Regions from separate parts of the Embleya sp. NPDC055664 genome, predicted to be linked through region 1. Evidence: riboswitches for the same ligand, from Rfam matches in the RefSeq annotation. Region 1 holds a riboswitch; each other region holds the start of a gene.
What was found. Region 1 has a riboswitch for cobalamin ahead of ACWGR4_RS47315 (cob(I)yrinic acid a,c-diamide adenosyltransferase). Riboswitches for the same ligand answer to the same signal wherever they lie in the genome.

Region 1 (7,194 bases):
CGCCCGGCGCGGTGCCGGCGGCCGTGAGCCGGCAGCTGACGTACTCGATGACCTTGGCGCTCGACCTCGCGGTGCGGGACGCGAGCGACCTGGCGCGCAACGCCATGGCCCGGGTGGATCCGTTGGCGCAGGTGTACACGCTGAACGAGACCCACGAGTCCCGGCGGTTCGCGAATGTGCGCACCGCGCTGTTCATCGGCTCGACGGTGGTGCTGCTGATGATCGGCGCGAGCCTGCTGGTGACCATGCTGGAACAGCTGCGCGAGCGGCGGAAGTTGTTGTCGGTCCTGGTTGCGTTCGGCACCAGGCGCAGCACGTTGAGCTGGTCGATCCTGTACCAGACGGCGATCCCGGTCGTGCTCGGCCTGTTCCTCGCGGCGGGCACCGGGGTGGCGTTGGGCGCGGCGCTGCTCGGCATGGCGCAACGTCCGTTCGGGGTGGACTGGGCCGGGCTGGCGTCGATGACCGGTATCGGTGCGGGTGTGGTGCTGTTGGTCACGGCGCTGAGTCTGCCGCCGCTGTGGCGGATGATGCGGCCGGACGGGTTGCGGACGGAGTAGACGGGGCGAAGTGGGCGGACGGAGCTGCGCACGGTATGGCTGAACGCGCGGCGGCGTCGGGGTCGGAGACTTCGGGCCCGACGCCGCCGTAGTGTGTTCGTCAAAGCTGCGCGTGACGGGGTCAGGGCTTGCGGGCGACCGCGCCGAACTGCGGGACGATCGGCGGGAGTTCGCCGTCGACGGGGGCGGCTCGCCAGCGGGCGCAGGAGACGATGCCCGGGTCGAGCAGGTCCAGGCCGGCGAAAAAGCGGGTGAACTCGGCGAGGCTGCGGGCGGTGATCGGCGGCGTGGCGTTCTCGTTCCAGAACCGCATGGCCTCGACGTTGCCCTCGCCGCCGAGTTCGGTGGTCGGATGGGTGATCACCAGGTGGCTGCCGGACGGTACGGCGGCCATCAACCGGCCGACGATGTCCACGGCGGTGTCGGTGTCGAGGATGAAGTTGAGGCTGCCGAGCAGCATCACCGCCACCGGGCGGTCGAAGTCCAGCGTCGCCTTCGCGTCCGCGACGATGGCGTCGGGGTGGTGCGCGTCGGCGTGGATGTAGTCGGTGGCACCCTCGGGGGTGCTGGTGAGCAGCGCCCGGGCGTGCGCCAGGACGAGCGGGTCGTTGTCCACGTAGACGATCCGCGCGGCGGGATTCACCCGCTGGGCGACCTCGTGCGTGTTGTCGGCGGTGGGCAGCCCGGTACCGATGTCGAGGAACTGGTCCATCCCGGCCTCACCGGCCAGGAAGCGCACCGCGCGACCCAGGAACTCCCGGTCCGCGCGGGCGACTTCGCCGATGCTCGGGAACATGCTCGTGACGTGGTCGCCGACCTTGCGGTCGATCGGGTAGTTGTCCTTGCCGCCCAGCCAGTGATTCCAGACCCGGGCGTTGTGCGCGACGTCGGGCCCCGAGATCGGCTGGCCCTCGGACGGTCGATTCTCGCTCACGACGGTGGTCCCTTTTCCTGTCCGCCGTTCACCCGGTGCATCCCGAACGAAAGGCTGCGCGCCCAAGCGCCTTCGAACCCGTTCCCGAACCATTGTGCCAGGCGCCGACCAATCGGTTCACCGCCACCGACCGTGTCGCCACGCGTGTCGGCGACGCAGTGAGTGTTGTGCGTGCCCATGGAAGGTGGTCGAAATCTGCAAGAGGCGCCGACCTGGGCTTTTGCCCTGGCCGGCGCCTCTTGAACACCGTCGTGCCCCTTGACCCCCAGTGCTCGAACGGGCGTTCCTGCCGTGCCCGTCGGTGCAGAAACCTTGGGCTGGACGCTTTCCTGTCCGGGTGTCATGGGGATTTTCGATGCCGCGTGATTCCCAATGCGTGAGAGGGCCCTGAGAGGGGTGCTGTTGTCGCGACATGCTCGCCGCCTCGGCAGGAGGGCCCCCGGGACCGACGCCCGCACCTGTCGAGGCAGCGGCTACCGTGTCGACGGTGGCCGCCGGCTCGTCCGGTCAGGGTGTGGTGGGGCAGTGCAGTGTGGGGGCGTTCCGGTGAGCGCCCGCGCTGCTCAGGTCGGCGAAGCCGGTGCCGGCCAGGCCGAGAACCGCCTGAGCGGTGGCCCTGGTGGCGGTGGCGGGGTTGTACCCGCCGGTGTCGTAGGCGATCGCGCCTCGCGTGGCCGTGGATGCCGAGCAACCGACCTGACGTTCGGTCAGGAAGTGCCGGGCGGTCAGGCCCGGTATCACGCGCCAGGACGAGAGCAGGGCCTGGGCGGCCAGGCCGGTGCTGTCGGCGTTCGAGGTGGTCGCGCCCACCGTACCGAAGCCGCCGTCGGAAAGCTGGTGTGAGGCGAGCCAGTTCAGTCCGGCGGCCGCTTCCTGGTGGCGCCCGGTGGCGGCCAGCGCCTGCACGCTCATCGCGGTCGAGTCGGCGTCGCTGGTGCAGGTGGACAGACCGTAGTCGAGGGGGAATCCGCCGTCGGCGCAGTGTGCGTCGGCCAGGAAGTCCACCGCGGCGGCGGGGGCGCCGGCCGCAGTGCGGTCGAGCGCCAGGAGCGCGAGGGACTGGCTGAAGGCGTTGCTGTAGTCGCCCCACGGCGAGGTGTCGGTGAAGCGGCCGGAAGGCTTTTGCAACGAGAGCAGTCGGGCCGGGAGGTCCACGCCGCCGAACGAGGTGGGGTCGACACCGCGTACCTCGGCGGCGAGGAGGATCTTGGCGGTGGCTCCGGCGTAGGCGTTGGTGGTGCCGTCGCCGATGTACCCGGACAGGATCTCCGGGCGGGCGAGCCACGTGGTGGCCTTGGCTCCGTTGTCGTCGGCGACCCCGGCTGCGGCGAATGCGAAGATCGCGTCGATCGTCAGGCCCTGGTCGGGGTAGGTCACTCCGTCGAAGGTGGTCTCGAAGCGTTCGCCGTCGACGAGTTGCCGGGCCAGCCATCCCGCCGCGGCCTGGGTGCGGTTGCCGGAGAGTATGGACACGTTTGCCTGGGGCGTCGTGTCGGTCGTCGGTGGAGCCGCCACGGCGGTGGACGGGATCAGGGCGGCCGTACCGGCGAGGGCCAGTCCGCCGAACAGCGCGGCGATCCGGCGTCCGGGTCGGGTGAGCGTCATCACGGTGCCTTTCCGGGCCCATGGCACGGCGGACCCGGGAGACCCGGCGGCCGAGCGGGCACACCGACGGCGGCACCGTCCCGACGCACGGGTCGCTGGGGCTCCGTCCCGCGGACCACGACGGGGATGGGAGACGAACACTGCGGCGACGGGCATTCGGGCTCGCCGTCGGGAGGGACGGATCACCGCTGCGGGTCAGCGCCGGATTCACACCGGACTTCCCCCGTCGTCGGAGCTACTGCGAGTCGTCACACAAGACGATCGAAACAGATGAAGACGCCCGAAATCGGTACGTCGACTGCTCAGACCTGCAGATCCCGCACTCTACGGACCGCTCACTCCGGACGGAACTCTCTTTCCGGCCAACAAGATCGCCGGTACATGAAGGATGGATCCGACGCGGAACCCGGAAATCCTCCTTGAGGCTTCAGTAGTCACACGCCGCCTCTCGACCGGGGTCGACGTGGGGGCGGGCACCGAGGAAGCGGCTCAGCGGCCGAGCGGTGTCAGGCGGGGCCCGTGTGTTGGTGGGTGGCGCCGTCTCGGAAACGCTGCACGTGTGTGGTGCGCCCCGGTCGAGCAGGAGTGCGGTTGCCCGTGGCAGGAGGTCCCGGGTCGGGTCTGGTGCCGGCGAGGGCCGCGTGTCATGCTGTGGCCTGCTGTGCGACGGCGAAGCCGAGGAAACCGGTGCGATTCCGGTGCGGTCCCGCCACTGTGATCGGGGAGCGACTCCCGTCAAGGCCACGGCCCCGCTTCGGGGTTGGAAGGCCGGGGGAAGTGTTGATCCGAGAGCCAGGAGACTCACGTCGTCGCCACCTCGATACAACCGGGGCGGATTTCCCCGAGAGAGGCCGGTGGTTCGCCATGTCTGTGGTGCTGAGCCGTATCTACACTCGCACGGGCGACGCGGGCACGACCGCGTTGGGCGACAACTCCCGTGTCCGTAAGACCGATCCTCGGATCGTCGCCTATGCCGACACCGACGAGACCAACGCCGCCATCGGCGTGGCGCTCGCGCTGGGCTGCCTGGACGCGGAGTTGCGGAACGTCCTGGAAGGCATCCAGCACGACCTGTTCGACGTGGGCGCGGACCTGTGCGCTCCGATCCGCGACGGAGACGAACGCCTGCGGGTCCGGGACGAGGACGTATCCCGCCTCGAGCGTTTGTGCGACACGTTCAACGAACGGCTCGAGCCCTTGCGGTCGTTCGTACTGCCGGGCGGTACGCCCGGCGCGGCGCTCCTGCACACGGCGCGGACGGCCGCCCGCCGGGCGGAACGCTCGGCGTGGGCGCTGATCGAGACGGACACGGAGTTGTCCGGCGGGGAGGCGGCAACGGTGAACCCGGTGTGCGTCCGCTATCTGAACCGTTTGTCGGACCTGCTGTTCATTCTCGCGCGGTTGGCCAACGACGGCGGGCGCGGCGACGTGCTGTGGAGTCCCGGCCGCAACCGCTGACATCGCGCCGCCACCGTTCCGCCGGCCGATATCGCACCGGTTCTCGCAGGGTGTGGCGGCACGAACGACTCGCTCGGGAGACAACCCGAATTGCGTTCCCGGACTTGCCACCCGGCCGCCGCCGCGGCCGGGTGGCAAGGCTCAACGCCCGCATCGCCCGCTACCCCAAGACCTACGTCGCCGTCATGGACGGCATCGTGATGGGCGGCGGCGTCGGCATCTCCGCGCATGGGAAGGTGCGCATCGTCACCGAGCGCTCGACGATCGCCATGCCCGAGACCGGCATCGGCTTCGTCCCCGACGTCGGCGGCACCCACCTGCTCGCCCGAGCCCCCGGCGAGTCGGGTACGCCCCTGGCGCTGACCGGCTCCGCCATCGGCGCGGGCGACGCGATCGCCTGCGGCCTCGCCGACCACTTCGTGCCCTCGCACCGCCTGGACGCGGCGATCGAGGCGTTGGCCACCGGGACGCCGGCCGACGTCCTCGGCCGCTTCGCCGACCCGGCGCCCTCGGGCGAACTCGCCGAGAACGCACGGCGGTTGCCCAGCCGTCCGCCGTCCCGATCGCATGCCCTCACCGACATCCGCGGTGGAGAGTCTGCTGTCGATGGCTCGGGAACTGAAACATACGGGGGATGGGAAGGATCCGGAGTCGATGCAGGACGAATGCGGGGATCCCGAATGTCTGCGGTGTCGTCTGCTCCGGGCGGTGGGCGCAAGGCAGAGGCGGTAGGCGCCACATACGGAACGCAGCTATGGGGCGGGCTTCGTCGGCTTGGTGGTGGTCGCGGTGCCGACCTGCGTAAGGCCGTTGTCGGCCGGGGCGGGTTCGAACACGATTGGTGCCTCGAAGGCCGCCTTGCGGGATGCGCGCCGCAGGGCGGCCAGCACCGCCGGGCCGACGAGGACGATCGCGAGGCAGTTGGTGATGGCGCGGCCGGTGTCCCATCCGAAGGTCGAGGTGAGCACGGTGAACACGAAGAACCGGCGCAGGTTGTCCAGGATGCCGTCGCCGGGGACGAAGGCCGGGCCGACCATGGATTCGGAGTCGGCGAGGAACGGCCAGAACCACATGTTCATGAGGAACCCGAACGCGTAGGCGGCGAAGACGCCGTAGCAGGCGAGCATGACGATCTCGCGCCGCCCGCGCACCCGCCGGGGCAACAGGCCCGCGCCGAGTCCGACCCAGGCGGAAGCCAGCATTTGAAACGGCAACCACGGGCCCACGCCGGCGGTGAGCAGGGCGGAGGCGAACAGTGAGGTGCAGCCGAGCACGAATCCGAACCCGGGGCCGAACACGCGTCCGGCCAGGACGAGCATGAAGAACACCGTCTCGATCCCGGCGGTGCCGGCGCCCAGCGGACGCAGTGCCGCGTTGATCGCGGAGAGCACGCCGAGCATGGCCAGCGCCTTGGAGTCGAGCCCGCCGCTGGTGAGTTCGGCCAGCACCACCGCGACCACGAACGGCAGGGTGCCGGCGAAGATGAGCGGCGCGTCGCCCGAGTGCGCGGCCGATTCGGGGGAGGGGGAAGCGAACAGCGGCCACAGGAACATGGCCAGGCCCGCGATCGAGGCGATGGTGAGCACGATCGCGGTACGCGGGGTGATTCGGATCGCGTTGGTGCGTTTGCGCGTGTCGGTGACGGTCGTCATCCGGTGGGCTCCCTGTCTGCGGCGGATGCGCGAGCGTCGCGTGCGGTCGGGACGCCGTCCTCGGAGGCGGACTCCCGGTCGCTGATGTCCGTATCCGCAAGGGCGTTGCCGACATCGGTGACGGTCAGCCATTCGGCCGGTGCGAGAATCTTGGCCACCTGGGGTGCGAACGCGGGCGAGGAGACTACGACTTCGGCGGTCGGACCGTCGGCGACGATGTCGCCTTCGGCCATCACCACCACGCGGTCGGCGACTTGGGCGACGAATTCGACGTCGTGTGTGGCCAGTACGATCGCCCGCCCGGCGTCGGCGAGTTCGCGCACCACTCGGACGAACCGCCGCTTCGCGTGGTAGTCGAGGCCGCGCGTCGGTTCGTCCAGCAGCACCACCTGTGGCGCAGCGACCAGTTGGATGGCAAGCACCAGGGCGAGGCGCTGCCCCTCGGAGACGTCGCGCGGGTGCAGGGTGCCGTCGATCCCCGGCGCGATGCGATCGAGCAGCGCCCGGCACGCACCGGCTTCGGCGCCGGATTCCCGGTCCGCCTCGACGCATTCGGCGTCCACGGTCTCCAGGTAGAGCAGGTCGCCAGGAGTCTGCGGGACCAGACCGACCAGCGCGCGAGCCCGCTTCGGCTCGGCCCGGCCCGGATCGGTGCCCGCCACGTCCACGGTGCCGCCCTGGCGGGGACCGGAGCCTTGGAGGGCCCACAGCAGCGAGGATTTGCCGGAGCCGTTGCGGCCCATCAGGGCGGTGACCTGCCCGGCCGGCAACTCCAGGTCGAGGCCGCGTACGGCGATCACGTCGCCATGGCGCACGATGATGCGCCGCGCGGTCAGCAGCGGGTCGGCCGAGGAATGGGCCGATCGTGGTCCGGGCGGGGTACAGTCCGCCAACCGCGCCCGCAGTGGTGCGGCCAGTCGGCGGGCGTCGCGGACCGACAGCGGCAGCGGCGACCAGCCGGCGAGCCGCCCGAGTTCGACCACGG
Region 2 (7,194 bases), on a different contig from region 1:
CGCTCGTCCGCGAGCGTGTACTCGGTGAACATGCCGTCGCGCGAACTGCCCAGCTGGGCCGCGTAGTCCAGGCCGAACGGCCCGTCGATCCAGTCCGGGAAGACGGTGGCGGCGACCCGGTCCCCCGGCGCCACCCGGGTCACTCCGGCGCCGACCGCGACCACCTCGCCGACCCCGGCGCAGCCCGGGACGACGTCCGGCCGCACGGGCAGCGGATAGTCGCCGGCCAGGACGAGCAGCTCGCGTAGGCTGATCGAGGAGGCCCGGACCCGGACCAGCACCCGACCCGGACCCGGCGCGGGCTCGTCGTGGTCCCGCAGGGTGAGTCCGTCGATTCCGGCGCCCGGCTGCAGGTGGTAGCTCTTCATGGTGGTGCCTCTTCCACGTTGCGACGATGGTGCGACGATCCGCTGTGTCCGGCCCGCCACTCGGCGGGCCGTGGTGACGATCCTGCGAGCGAGCCGCCGACAGGACAATTCCCGCAAGGGAATTGCCCGCGGTGCTCGCACTGCCTAGAACTGCCCCATGAGCACGATCACCCACGGCCCGGATTTCCCCGCCGAACTGCGGCGCTGGCGTACCGCTCGGCGGCTGAGCCAGCTGGAGCTGGCCGCGCGCGCGGAAACCTCCCAGCGGCACCTGAGCTTCATCGAGAGCGGTCGGTCCCGGCCCGGCCGGACCATGATCATCCGGCTCGCCGAATCCCTGGAACTGTCGCTGCGCGAGCGCAACGCGCTGTTGCACACCGCCGGCTTCGCGCCGGTGTTCCCCGAGTCCGATTGGGACGCCCCGATGATGCGGCCGGTCCAGGAGGCGCTGAGCGCGGTGATCGAGGGCCATCTGCCCTATCCGGCGATGGTGCTGCGGCCGTACGGGCAGATCGTGGCGGCCAACGCGGCGATCGACGTGCTCACCGACGGCGCGGCCCCGGAACTGCTCGGGCAGCCGATGAACATGTTGCGGCTGATGCTGCATCCGCGGGGCATGGCGACACGGGTGGAGAACCTGGCCGCGTGGGGCCATCACATCATCGAGAACATGCGGGCCCGGGCGCTGCGCAGCCCCGATCCGCTGCTCGACACGTTCATCGAGGAGCTGCGCGGCTACGTCCCGAACGTGGAACCGGGCCCCGACCACCTCGGCTTCGCGGTGCCGCTGCGGTTGCGGGACCCGGCGAGCGGGGGCGAGTTGCGCCTGCTCACCACCCTCACCTCGTTCGCGACGGCGACCGACGTCACCGTGTCCGAACTCCACCTGGAGGCGTTCCTGCCCGCCGACGAGGCGACCGCGACCGCTTTGCGCCGCCGCGCCGCCGAACGCTCGTGAGCCCGGGCGGGCCGAGCGGAACCGGCGCGGCCGGCCGGCCCCGAAACGCACGAAACCGCCGTGCCGCCCCGGAATCGGGACGGCACGGCGGTGGTGTGTACCCGGGCACGCGGACCCGGGTCAGAAGTCCTCGTCGAAGGAGACCGATCCGGTGACCGCGACCTGGTAGGCCGACACCCGCCGCTCGAAGAAGTTGGACAGCTCCTGCACGTCCTGGAGTTCCATGAAGCCGAACGGGTTCGCCGAGCCGTACATCGGCGCCATGCCCAGCTGGGCCAGCCGCCGGTCGGCCACGTGCTCCAGGTAGGAGCGCATGTCGGCGACGGTCATCCCGGACACCCCGCCCTGGAGCAGGTCCTCGGCGAACGCCGTCTCCGCGTCCACCGCCTCGGCCAGCATCCGCCGTACGTCCTCGGCGAGTTCGTCGTCGAACAGGTCGGGCTCCTCGGCCCGCACCGTCTCGACCACGGAGAACGCGAAGTCCATGTGCGCGGACTCGTCGCGGAAGACCCAGTTGGTCCCCGAGGCGAGGCCGTTGAGCAGCCCGCGCGAGCGCAGGAAGTACACGTAGGCGAAGGCGCCGTAGAAGAACAGCCCCTCGATGCACGCCGCGAAGCAGATCAGGTTGAGCAGGAACTGCCGCCGGTCGTCCCGCGATTCGAGCCGGTCCAGGCCCATCGCCGAGTCGATCCAGCGGAAGCAGAACTCCGCCTTGCGCCGGATCGACGGGATGTGCTCGACCGCGGCGAACGCCTGCTCGCGCTCCTCGTGGTCGGGCATGTAGGTGTCGAGCAGCGTCAGGTAGAACTGCACATGGACGGCCTCTTCGAAGAGCTGCCGCGACAGGTACAGCCGGCCCTCGGGCGAGTTGATGTGCCGGTACAGGTTCAGCACCAGGTTGTTCGCCACGATCGTGTCGCCGGTCGCGAAGAACGCGACCAGGCGCTGCACGAGGTGCCGCTCCGCCGGGCTGAGCTTGTCCAGGTCGGCGAGGTCGCTGTGCAGGTCGACCTCTTCGACCGTCCAGGTGTTGCGGATCGCCGCCCGGTACTTCTCGTAGAAGTCCGGATACCGCATCGGGCGCAGCGTGAGGTTCATTCCGGGATCGAGCAGGCTCACGTGCACGCCTCACATGCTTCGGGGTTCTCCAGCGAGCAGGCGATAATCTCGACATCGGAGGGGGCGAGGTCCGAGATCTCCTCGACCGGCGCGGCGGACGCCTGCGCGGGCACGGTCGCCTGCTGGATCCGCGTCGCGGGGCGCGAGCGCAGGTAGTACGTGGTCTTGAGACCGGTGGACCACGCGTAGCGGTACATCGAGGACAGCTTGCCGATGGTCGGGTCGGCCATGAACAGGTTCAGCGACTGCGACTGGTCGATGTACGGCGAGCGGGCCGCCGCCAGGTCGATCAGCGCACGCTGCGGCAGCTCCCACGCGGTGCGGTACAACTCCCGTACGTCCTCCGGGAGTTCGGCGATGCCCTGAACCGAGCCCTCGGCGCGCTTGATCCGGTCGCGCACCTCGGGGGTCCACAGGCCGCGGGCCTTGAGCTCGCGCACCAGGTAGCCGTTGATCTGCAGGAACTCGCCGGACAGCGTCTCGCGCTTGAACAGGTTGGACACCTGCGGCTCGATGCACTCGTAGGCGCCCGCGATGGAGGCGATGGTCGCGGTCGGCGCGATCGCCACGAGCAGCGAGTTGCGCAGCCCGTGCGCGGCCACGCGGGTGCGCAGCGCGTCCCAGCGCTTGGTCTGCGTCGGGTACACGCCCTCCCACAGGTCCGGCTGGAGCCGGCCCCGCGCGGCGTGCGTCTCGGCGTAGGCCGGGTGCGGGCCGTGTACCTCGGCGAGCGCCGAGGAGGTCTCCAGGGCGGTGAGGTAGATCTCCTCGGAGATCAGCGTGGACAACTCGCGCGCCTCGGCCGAGTCGAACGGCAGGCCCAGCGTGAAGAACACGTCCTGCAGGCCCATCAGTCCCAGGCCCACCGGGCGCCAGCGCGGGTTGGACGCGGCGGCCTGGTCGGTCGGGTAGTAGTTGATGTCGATCACACGGTCGAGGAAGATCACCGCGGTGCGCACGGTGGCGCGCAGCTTGTCCCAGTCCATACCCTCGCCGGCGACCACGTGCGCGCCGAGGTTGACGGAGCCGAGGTTGCACACGGCGGTCTCGCCGTCGCTGGTGACCTCCAGGATCTCGGTGCACAGGTTGGACAGGTGCACCACGTTGCCCGGCTCGGCGGCCTGGTTGCAGGTCCGGTTGGCGGCGTCCTTGAAGGTCATCCAGCCGTTGCCGGTCTGCGCGAGCGTGCGCATCATCCGGGCGTACAGGTCGCGCGCGGGCATCTGCCGGACGAACCGGCCGTCCCGCTCGGCGGCTTCGTACACCTTGTCGAACTCGGCGCCCCACAGGTCGGGCAGCTCGGGCAGCTCGTTCGGGTCGAACAGCGACCAGACGCCGTCCTCCTCGACGCGCCGCATGAACAGGTCCGGCACCCAGTTGGCCAGGTTGAGGTTGTGCGCGCGACGCGCGTCCTCACCGGTGTTCTCCCGCAGTTCGAGGAACTCCAGGATGTCGGGGTGCCAGGTCTCCAGGTACACGCAGGCCGCGCCCTTGCGCCGGCCGCCCTGGTTGACCGCGGCCACCGACGAGTCGAGGGTCTTCAGCCACGGCACGATGCCGTTGGAGTGCCCGTTGGTGCCCCGGATCAGCGAGCCGCGCGAACGCACCCGCGACCAGGCCACGCCGATGCCGCCGGCGAACTTCGACAGCCGGGCGATGCGCCCGTACATGTCGTAGATCGACTCCAGCTCGTCCTTGGGCGAGTCGAGCAGGTAGCACGAGGACATCTGGGTGTGCACGGTGCCGGAGTTGAACAACGTCGGCGAGCTGGGCAGGTAGGCCAGCGAGGACATCAGCCGGTAGAAGCCGATCGCCTCGCCGGGCTCCTTGGACAGTCCGCACGCCACGCGCAGCAGGAAGTGCTGCGGGGTCTCGACCACCTTGCGCGAGACGGGGTGGCGCAGCAGGTAGCGGTCGTAGACGGTGCGCAGACCGAAGTACTCGAAGCGGCGGTCGCCGTCGGCGTCGACGGCGGCGTCCAGCTCGGCGGCGTGCGCGGCGACGAACGCCGCGGTGTCCGCGCCGATGATGCCCTCGCGGTGACCGAGCGCGATGCCGGCGCTGAAGGAGGCGACGCCGGCCTCGGCGGCCTCGTCGGCGATCCGGCCGGCCAGCAGGCGCGCGGCGAGCCGCGAGTAGGCGGGCTCCTCGGCGATCAGCTCGGCGGCGGTGCGCACGGCCAGGTCGGCCGCCGCGCCGCGGTCCGCACCCTCGTTCAGACCCGCGACGACCCGGCGGACGACCCGATCCGGATCGACCTCCGGCAGATCGCGCGCCTGGGTGCGCACCAGGGTGGCAAGGCGGTCCTCGGGGCTCTCGTCGACCCGCATCCGGGTCGCGCCCACGCTGTCCACAACGGTCACGTGCTCTCTCCTCGCGAGCTCGTACGTACAGGTGACCCCACGCCCGAAGGCGCGGGCAGCCGGCAGGTATTCGGACTCGCGGGCATGCCGGGGCACCGCCGGGCACGGCGTGTGCTCGGTGGTCCGCGGAGTGCCTAGCGGTCGTCGCTTCCCGTGCGCCTTTCGGCGTCCGGCGCTCTATGACGACTTTCGTTCCCGCTCACCGCTGCGGGGGCAGTTCCGGCCTCGCACCGGATTCCCTCTTGCCTCGCCTTCCCGGAAACTTCGGTCGGGCGAACCAGCTGCGTCGCAGAGCATATATGTAGTGGCGGGGTGGTCGTTGCACCCCCAGGTGTTGTGTCGCGTCCCGATTCCCGGCGTGTCACGGTTCGCCGGAGACGTGCCCCGGTGGTACGACCGGCGAGCAATGCGACGCGCGTCGAGCGCCCCGAACGCCCGCTCCCCCGGCGCCCGTCCGGCCCCACCGGGCCTGCGCGGGCCGCGTGGAACGGGGCCGGGGTCGGCGGGAGCACGGCGGGGGCGGACCGGATCGACGGTGGATCGCGCGTCGGCCGCCGCACCGATCGGCCGGCAAATTCCTTCCTCGCCGGGCGTGTCGGAGGGCGCGTGACACGAAGCACATCGCGCCGCGGCCGGCCGATTCACGCGGAGCGGATCGGCGGCTCCGGCCCTCGGGTCGGGACGAGCCGGGTCGCCTCCGGGCCCGGATCACGCCGCCGTTGCCGGCCGGCTCACGGGCGACGTGTGCGCGGGCCCGGTCCGGGTGGGCGGGCGGGTCGGGGCGGGCTGCCTTGCGGTCGGTCCGTCGGCCGGGGTACCTCCCGGCCCGAGTCGCGCCATTCGGCGACCAACGCCTCGTAGACGGGAGTCTCGAACGTCTCGGTGGGCCACGGCCCATACGGGGCCCGCAGGATCTTCATGCCGGCCCAACCTCACGAGGAGGCGCGAAGTAACCACCAACCGGGTGATGCCACCCGGTCGATTGACGGCCCCGCCCCGGGTCGGGTCGCCCACGACGACCCCCGGTCGCCGCCGCACATGGTGGGCGGCACGGATGGCGCCCCCGCGCGCGGCCCTCCTATTCGGGCGGGTAGGCCGTGGTGCGCAGGGCGGTGAAGGCTTCGGCGAGGGCCGCGGCCGTCCAGTGGGCGTTCAGGCCGCTGGGGTTGGGGAGTACCCAGATTCCGGTGTCGTCGATCGTCTCCGGCTGGCGGCCGACCACCGCCTTGGGGCGGCCGAAGCCGGTGCGGTACGCACCGATGCCAAGCACCGCCAACCAGGCCGGTCGGTACCGGCGTACCTTCGCGGTGAGCGCCAGGCCGCCGGCCCGGTACTCCTCCTTCGTCAACTCGTCGGCGCGCGCGGTGGTTCGGGCCACCACGTTGGTGATGCCGAGGCCGAGCGTGGTCAACTCGCGCTGCGCGGCGGGCTCGATCAGGCGCGGGGTGAAGCCCGAGGCGTACAGGGCCGGCCAGAACCGGTTGCCGGGACGGGCGAAGTGCCGCCCGGTGGCGCCCGACCAGAGCCCCGGGTTGATCCCGCAGAACAGCACCCGCAGGTTCGGCGCGATCACGTCCGGGATGCTCCGACCGTGCGCGGCCGCCAACTCCTCGGCGGTGGGATTGCGTCCGGGCGGGATCGGCAGCACGATCGACGCGGCGGCATCGGTCTTCGCGCCCGCCGCGCCCGCCTGCTCCGCGCCCGCCTCGGCGATCCGCGCCTCGTCCCGCCGGCTCACGGCGCCTCCGCGATCATCGCCGTCCCCACCGAGCGGAAGCCGATCCGGTCGTACACCCGCGCGACGTCCTCGTCCCCCGCGCTCAGGAACACCGTCTCGCTCCCGCCCTCCAGCGCGTGCCGGGCCAACTCCCAGGTCACCGCCGCCGCGAGGCCGCTGCGCCGGGCCGCGGGCAGGGTGGCCACGCCGACGATCTCGGTCGTGTCGTACAGGTGCTGGTAACTGCCGACACACAGCGGTCCGGCCGGGCTGTACGCCGCGAACATCACCGTCTCGCCGCTGCGCAACCGCTCGTTGAGGTAGGACAGCAGGCCCGGATCCTGGCCCAGCGCCGCGGTGTCCCGCTCGGCGGGCCCGTCGGAGCCGGGCGCGGTGCCGGGATTGGCGAAGCCGATCGCCGCGACGCTGTGCACGATCGCCAGGTCGGTGGCGTCCGCGCGGATTCGCCGCAGCGTCACCAGGTCCGGCAGATCCGGGCGCTCGGCCGGATGTTCGTCCGGGTCGAGCACCATCAGCGGGTGCTCGTGTACATGCAGTTCGGCCTCGATCGCGGCCGCCCGCAACGCGGGGGTGCTCTCGTGGACCCATTCGAACGTCTCGGGCACTTTCAACTCTCTCTGCCGCGCCCGGACCGCGCGCACGTCCGCG
Region 3 (7,194 bases), on a different contig from region 1:
GTCTTGGGGCGGAACCGGCCGACGATGGCGCCGTCGGCGGAGAGCAGGAACTTCTCGAAGTTCCACTGCACGTCACCCGCGCCGCCCTCGGCGTCGGAGGCCGCGGTGAGCACGTCGTAGAGCGGGTGCCGGTCGGCGCCGTTGACGTCGATCTTCTCGGTGAGCGGGAAGGTCACCCCGTAGGTGGTCGAGCAGAACTCCTGAATCTCCTCCGCGCTGCCCGGCTCCTGGCCCATGAACTGGTTGCACGGCACGCCCACCACGGTGAAGCCGCGCGGGCCCAGCTCCTTCTGCAACTCCTCCAGGCCGGTGTACTGCGGGGTCAGGCCGCACTTGGACGCGACATTGACGACGAGTGCCACCTTCCCCCCGGTCACCTCGCCCAGGGTCGTGCTCTCCCCCGCCAGCGTGGCGATGGGGGTATCGAGGATGCCCATGATCGTTGTCCCTCCTGCGTGGTGCCGCCGCAGCCACCCGATCCGAGGACGTGGAGCGCTCCGCGACGGCGCGAGTAAGACGTGACGACTCGACGCTATCGAGCGCGACCCGAAGCCGCCCGACCCGGTCGGGCCGAATCGTCGCGCCGGGAGGCGTATACCCGGGCCAGCCCCGCGCGCCAGTCGACCGCGCACGGCCCGGTGATCGCCGCCCGCTTCGTGGTGTCCTGGATCTGCCCGCGCAGCGTGCCGGGCTGCTCGCGCACCACCACCTCGGCGGGCAGGCCGCTCAGCTCGGCCGTGTACGCCGCCCACTCCTGCACGCTCACCGGCTCGTCGCCGCCCCAGTTGACCACCGTCGCGGGGGTGGACGCCGCGTCCAGGAGCGCCGCCGCCTGGCTGTTGATGTCGTCCTGGTGGATCGGGCTGTACATGCACGGGTCCCAGCGGGTCGTGATCGGCCGGCCGGCCAGCACCGCGTCCATGTGCATCGTCGGCAGTCCGCCGCCGGGGCCGTAGGAGGCGTTCATCCGGGCGATCACCACGGGCAGGTCGAAGGCGCGGGCGCAGTAGCGGGCGACCGCCTCCTCGGCGGTCTTGGACACCGAGTAGGTCGGCGCGTGCGTGACGTTGGCGTCGCCGAGCGGGTCGCTCTCGTGGAAGACGTGCATCGGGTCCGGATGCGGCTTGAGTACCGACGCGGTGGACATCACCAGCGCGGCCTTGGCCCGGCGACAGTGCTGGAGCAGTAGTCCCGTGCCCTCCGCGTTGACCCGCAGCGCCTCGTCGTAGTCGAGTCCGGGGCCCTGGAAGGTGGCCAGGTGCAGGACGTGGGTGAAGTCCTCGGGCAGGTCGTCGAACGCCCCCGAGCCCAGGTCGACGGCGCGCGTGGTCACCCCGAGGGCGTCCACCCGCGCCCGGTCCTCGGCGTTCGAGAAGCGGGCGATGCCCCACACCTCGTTGTCCCGGGCCAGGTATTCGGTCAGCGGATAGGCGATCTGGCCCGCGGGACCGGTGATCAGGATCTTCTCGCCCGACAACATGCGGCTCCTCGGAGGACTCGGGGGACACGATCCGCGCACGATCGGGTGGATGATCGCCCGCGCGAGGTACGTCGAGGCTCGACGGTACATCTGACGTACCGTCATATCCGAGACGGAGCGGGGAGACCAGGGCCGCCGTACGTGTCCCCGGACACCCCGCCGGCACCCGTCGCACGGGGGTGGCGGGGGCGCCGAGGGTGTCGAGGATGGGTCTGGGCCGGCGCCGGTGGCCTGGGCTCGCCGGCGCGTCCGGGCTCAGACCTCGATCTCCTCCTCGACACGCTTGAGGCTGTGTCGGGCCAGCGCGAGGTTGGCGCGATCCTTCACCAGCACGAGGTACAGGAACAGCCCCTTCCCCGCCCGACCGGACAGCGGTCGGATCAGGTGGTATTGCTTGCCGAGCGTGATCAGGATGTCCTCGATCTGGTCGCCGAGGTGCAACATCTCCATCGTGCGCAGCTTCGCGCGCATCACGTCGGTATTCCCGGCGGCGGCCACGTTGAGATCGAGTTCCTTGCTGCCGCCGAGAATTCCGAGCGCCATTCCGCTGGTGTAGTCGACCAGGGCCACTCCCACGGCACCCTCGATCGTCATTGCTTCCTTGAGGGCCGTTTCCATATTGGCCATGATTGCCTCCGGGGCGATCGGCGGTGCGGCTTTCCGGTGGACTCCGACGGGCTCGTCGCCGGACCCGGCCGGTCCCGGGTCCGGATCGCTCGGGAGCGGCCCGCCGACCTTGGTCGCCTCGATCGCTGCGATCGGTTCGACCTCGGTCGGTGCGGGGGGATCGGCCTCGACTGCTTCGATGACATCCACCTCGATCGATGGGGCCCGCCCGGGATCGGATCCGGTCGGCGGGTCGGCTGATCTGCGCCGGGACGGTCTGGATCGGCGTGGGGGTGGTGCCATCTCCGCCCAACTCCTCGCGATCGGGCTCCTGGACGCGGGCGCTCGCGCGGGCGTGCCCCGGCGGCCCGCCTCGGTCCTGGCCCGCGACCCCACCCCGTCGCCCCGGCCGGATCCGGGCGCCCCCGCGGGTGGCCGTACGCCGATATTCGCGACCTCCGTGGAATGCACTCCCCCGCCGCTCACCTCACGCGCCCCTTCCCCCTGTATACGTCCGCGCGTACTTTTCCCGTCGCCTTCGAGCGGGTCCGGGAATTCGAGCTCGACTGCTTCGGACTCGACCTCCCGGACTCGCTGAACGGCAGCGTAGGAGTGGCCCGAAGGCGGTCGTGGGCAATATTCGATTAATTGCCGGAAACCCGATCCGCACGACTTTCGCGCGCTAGAATCCCGGTCCTCGTGCTCCCGGGCCCGCGTGCACCGCCTCGGCCCGCGCGCACCGGCTCGCCGCCCCGACCCCGCGCGATCCGGCGCCCGCGCAAGGCTGTCCCCGGATGTGACTCGCGGGTAGCGTCGGCGGCACCCCTGCGCGCCCCGAGTCCGAGGAGATGGACATGTCCGCCACCGATGCGCCCCGCCCCCAGGACGGCCCGCCGGGCACCGAGCGGTCGGCGCCGCCGCGACCGGTCTCGCCCACCGACCTGAGCTTCGCGCTGCCGCCCACGTTCGAAACCGTCGAGCAGGAGCGCCGGCACCGCAAGGAGCGACTGACCGCGGCGCTGCGGCTGTTCGGCCGGTTCGGCTTCGAGGAGGGGGTGGCCGGGCACATCACCGCGCGCGACCCCGAGTTCGTAGACCACTTCTGGGTCAACCCGTTCGGGATGTCGTTCAAGCACATCACCGTGGACGATCTGATCCTGGTCAACCACGAGGGGCAGGTCGTCGAGGGCCGGTTCCACGTCAACCAGGCCGCGTTCGCGATCCACTCGCAGATCCACGCGGCCCGCCCGGACGTGGTCGCCGCGGCGCACAGCCACTCCACGCACGGACGCGCATTGTCCGCGCTCGGGATCCGGCTCGAGCCGATCACCCAGGACGTGTGTCCGTTCTACGAGGACCACGAACTCTTCGACGACTACGCGGGCGTGGTGCTCGACGCCGAGGAGGGACGGCGGATCGCCAAGACGCTCGGCTCGCGCAAGGCGCTGATCCTGCGCAACCACGGTCTGCTCACCGTCGGACAGTCGGTGGACGCGGCGGCGTGGTGGTTCATCACCATGGAGCGCTCATGCCAGGTCCAGTTGTTGGCCCAGGCGGCCGGCGAACTGCGACCGATCTCGCCGGAGAACGCGCGGCTGACCCGGGAGCAGCTCGGCAACGACACGGTGGCGTGGATCAACTACAAGCCGTTGTACGACGTGATCAGCCGCTCCGAGCCGGACCTGTTCGGAGTCGACGGCCCGATGACGATCTGATCGTTTTCGGTCGATCCCGCCGATCGATGATCATTTCGCCGCCGCCCGGTCGGGCCCGCTGTCCGCCGACCGGGCGCAATCTCGGCGAGATCGGCCGTGCCGGGAGTCAACCCGCCCGGTTGCGGAAAGTACAACAGCATGTACGAACGGAGCCTTCCGCAGCGGTTCGCGCGCTCGGCCCATCCCGTCGGGCCGCGCGCCCGGGTGTGGCTGCCGACGATCGAACATCGGGTCGGCCCGTCGGTGCTGTACCGGCGGATCGGCCAGTTCGTGGTGGACGTGATCGCCTCCGCGCTGCTGCCCGGCGCGGCGATGTTCCTGTTCGTGCTGCTGCCCACCCACCCCGACGGTTCGATCCGCAGCGGTCCGCTCACCGCGACGATCACCGCCGGTGTGCTCGTGGTCGCGGTGGCGATCCTGTTCTGGTACTGGGTGCTGCGGCCCGCCGAGCACGACGGGCGCACCTGGGGCATGCAGGTGTTCGGGATCCGTGTGGTCGACGTGTCCGGCGGTCGGGCCGGGCGGCGCCAACTGGCGATCCGCTGGGTGCTGTTGTGCGTCGACGCGTTCGCGCTCGGTGTGATCGGGTTGGTCGCGGTGCTCACCAGCGAGCGGGGCCAGCGGGTCGGCGACCGGGTCGCCGGCACCCTGGTGGTCCGTGGGCGCGGCCCCGGACTGGGCTGAGGCCCCGCTTCCCTCTCGGGCAGGGCGCCCGGTCCCACGATCGCGAGCGTGCCCCGCCCCGACGGGTCGTCGCGCGCCGCCCCGGAATGCGGCTATTGCTCCGCCGCTCCGCCCGCCTTGTGGTCTTGCGCACGGTTTGCAGATGCCACCTTGTCGCCATGTCCACTCGACCACTAGTGTCGGCTCGCCGTGGTGCTCGGGAAGCCGGTTCGATGCCGGCGCGGCCCTCGCCACTGTGATCGGGAAGTTCTCCTCCACCCCCGCGGAAACGTTGATTCGTCGCCTCGGGAAGCCACTGGGACCGCTGTCGCGGACCCGGGAAGGCGGAGCACGTGAACGCACGACCCGTCAGCCAGGAGACCGGCCACGGCGATCGTCCGTCCACGAGGTGTTGGAGAGGGACCCTTCCTCATGCATATCGCCGAGGGTTATCTGCCCTGGGAACACGCCGCCGCCTGGGGCGTCGCGTCGACCCCGTTCGTCGTCCACGGCGCCCGCGCGCTCACCCGTGAGGTGCGCGACCGGCCCGAGAACACCCTGCTGCTCGGTGCGTCCGGCGCCTTCTCGTTCGTACTGTCCGCGCTGAAGATCCCATCCGTCACCGGTAGTTGCTCGCATCCCACCGGCACCGGCCTGGGCGCCATCCTGTTCCGGCCGCCGATCATGGCGGTGCTCGGCACGATCACCCTGCTCTTCCAGGCGCTGTTGCTCGCCCACGGCGGGTTGACCACGCTCGGCGCGAACGTGTTCTCGATGGCGATCGTCGGCCCCTGGGCCGGCTACGGCGCATACCGGCTCGCCCGCTCGCTCCTGGACCGGCGCGGCGGCACCATGCCGCTGGACGTCGCGGTGTTCGCCGGCGCGTTCGTCGCGGACCTGAGCACCTACTGCGTCACCAGCGTGCAGCTCGCCCTCGCCTTCCCCGACCCGGACAGCGGATTCCCGGGCGCGCTGGCCAAGTTCGGCGGCATCTTCTCGCTCACCCAGATCCCGCTGGCGATCAGCGAGGGCCTGCTGACCGTCCTGGTGGTGCGCCTGCTGCGCCAGTCGAGTCGCGGTGACCTGGTCCGCCTCGGCGTGCTGAGCGACGCGCGGCCCGTGCGCGAGGAGGAGAAGAGCAAGTGAAGCGCTCGACGAAGATCAACCTGCTGATCGTGCTGGCCGTGGTGCTGCTCGCGGCGCTGCCCGTGGTGTTCGGCATGGGCGACGACAAGGACGAGCCGTTCACCGGCTCCGACACCCGGGCCGAGACCGCGATCACCGAAAACGACCCCGACTACAAGCCGTGGTTCAGCCCGCTGTACGAGCCGCCGTCCGGCGAGATCGAGTCCGGCCTGTTCGCACTCCAGGCCGCGCTCGGCGCGGGTGTGGTCGGGTACATGTTCGGCGTCAAGCGCACCCGCCGAAAGCTCGCGCCCGAGGCGAGCGACACCCCCGACGAGTCGGGCCCGGGCCCCGACCCGACCGCCGCGCAGGACCCGGTATCGGTCCCGGGTCGCTGACCCGTGTTGCCGATCGACGCGGCGGCGCACGCCAGTGCCTGGCGCCGCCGCCACCCGGCCGACAAGGCCGTGCTCTCCTTCGGGCTGCTCGGGTGCGCGGTGGCGCTGCCGCCGTGGCCCGGCGCGGTGCTGGTCGCGGTCACCGTGCTGACCATCGCGCTCGGCTTCGCCGAGGTGCCCGCCCGACGACTGTGGCGGGCGGCCCGTGCGCCGCTGGGATTCGCGGTGACCGGCGCGCTGACCCTGCTCGTGTCGATCCGCGCGGACGGCGTCGGCTGGGCGCCGGACGGGCCGCGCCACGCGGGCGAGTTGGTGGCCCGCTCCGGTGCGGCCGGGTTGGCGATGTTGTTGTTCGCGTTCACCACGCCGCTGTCGGACGTCCTGCCCCGGCTGACTCGGGTGGGTGTGCCGGCGGCCGTGGTGGACGTGGCGGCGGTGATGTACCGGATGTTGTTCCTGCTCTACGACACCACCGCCCGGATCAACCAGGCCCAGGCCGGGCGGCTCGGGCATCGCACCCGGCGGGCCCGGTGGCGCTCGGTCGCCGGGCTCGGGTCGGCGGTGTTCGTCCACGCCTTCGCGCGGGCCCGGCGGCTGGAGGAAGGGCTGGCCGGGCGCGGCTACGACGGGCGGTTGCGGGTGCTCGTGGACGAGGTGCCCGTCTCGCGTGGCTTCATGGCCCGGTCCGTACTCCTCGTGGCGGCGGTCGTCGTCGCCACTCTTCTTCTGGGATCGGTGATGCCGTGATTCCGCTGCGGGTACGAGAGGTCGGCTACGCCTACGAGGACGGGCCGCCGGTGCTGAGCGGGTTGTCCCTGGCCGTTCCGGCGGGCCGGGCGCTGGCCCTGCTCGGGCCGAACGGCAGCGGCAAGACCACGCTGCTGCGGCTGTTGACCGGTGGCCTGGTGCCGGGTTCGGGTCGGGTGGAGCTGCACGGCACGCCGATTCGGCACGACCGCAAGGGACTTGCCGAACTGCGCCGGGTGGTGCAGCTGGTCGTGCAGGATCCCGACGACCAGCTGTTCTCCGCGTCGGTGGCCCAGGACGTCTCGTTCGGGCCGCTGAACCTCGGGCTCGCGCCGGAGGAGGTGCGCTCGCGGGTGGCCGAGGCGTTGGCCGCGCTGGGCATCGCCGGCCTGGCCGCGCGGCCGGTGCACCTGCTGTCCTTCGGGCAGCGCAAGCGGGTCGCGATCGCCGGCGCGATCGC

Region 2: linked by a shared signal. The riboswitch ahead of ACWGR4_RS05095 (ribonucleoside-diphosphate reductase subunit alpha) and the one ahead of ACWGR4_RS47315 (cob(I)yrinic acid a,c-diamide adenosyltransferase) in region 1 are both predicted to bind cobalamin.
Region 3: linked by a shared signal. The riboswitch ahead of ACWGR4_RS12930 (energy-coupling factor ABC transporter permease) and the one ahead of ACWGR4_RS47315 (cob(I)yrinic acid a,c-diamide adenosyltransferase) in region 1 are both predicted to bind cobalamin.

The regions. Positions count from the first base shown of each region.
Region 1 is NZ_JBSHGZ010000071.1:3,115-10,308, forward strand. Features, by position in the region: gene ACWGR4_RS47300 (FtsX-like permease family protein) at 1-560, shown strand, start outside; gene ACWGR4_RS47305 (SAM-dependent methyltransferase) at 682-1,494, opposite strand; gene ACWGR4_RS47310 (prenyltransferase/squalene oxidase repeat-containing protein) at 2,002-3,099, opposite strand; cobalamin riboswitch at 3,230-3,364, opposite strand; cobalamin riboswitch at 3,777-3,902, shown strand; gene ACWGR4_RS47315 (cob(I)yrinic acid a,c-diamide adenosyltransferase) at 3,964-4,557, shown strand; partial or broken gene ACWGR4_RS47320 (enoyl-CoA hydratase/isomerase family protein) at 4,695-5,081, shown strand; gene ACWGR4_RS47325 (ECF transporter S component) at 5,310-6,209, opposite strand; gene ACWGR4_RS47330 (ABC transporter ATP-binding protein) at 6,206-7,194, opposite strand, start outside.
Region 2 is NZ_JBSHGZ010000002.1:430,615-437,808, forward strand. Features, by position in the region: gene ACWGR4_RS05080 (zinc-dependent alcohol dehydrogenase family protein) at 1-368, opposite strand, end outside; gene ACWGR4_RS05085 (helix-turn-helix domain-containing protein) at 526-1,326, shown strand; gene ACWGR4_RS05090 (ribonucleotide-diphosphate reductase subunit beta) at 1,447-2,424, opposite strand; gene ACWGR4_RS05095 (ribonucleoside-diphosphate reductase subunit alpha) at 2,442-4,775, opposite strand; cobalamin riboswitch at 4,853-5,106, opposite strand; gene mug (G/U mismatch-specific DNA glycosylase) at 5,887-6,447, opposite strand; gene ACWGR4_RS05105 (GNAT family N-acetyltransferase) at 6,543-7,194, opposite strand, start outside.
Region 3 is NZ_JBSHGZ010000006.1:106,445-113,638, forward strand. Features, by position in the region: gene ACWGR4_RS12905 (glutathione peroxidase) at 1-437, opposite strand, end outside; gene ACWGR4_RS12910 (NAD-dependent epimerase/dehydratase family protein) at 533-1,480, opposite strand; gene ACWGR4_RS12915 (roadblock/LC7 domain-containing protein) at 1,736-2,107, opposite strand; gene ACWGR4_RS12920 (class II aldolase/adducin family protein) at 2,941-3,801, shown strand; gene ACWGR4_RS12925 (RDD family protein) at 3,940-4,485, shown strand; cobalamin riboswitch at 4,659-4,868, shown strand; gene ACWGR4_RS12930 (energy-coupling factor ABC transporter permease) at 4,897-5,610, shown strand; gene ACWGR4_RS12935 (energy-coupling factor ABC transporter substrate-binding protein) at 5,607-5,987, shown strand; gene cbiQ (cobalt ECF transporter T component CbiQ) at 5,991-6,734, shown strand; gene ACWGR4_RS12945 (energy-coupling factor ABC transporter ATP-binding protein) at 6,731-7,194, shown strand, end outside.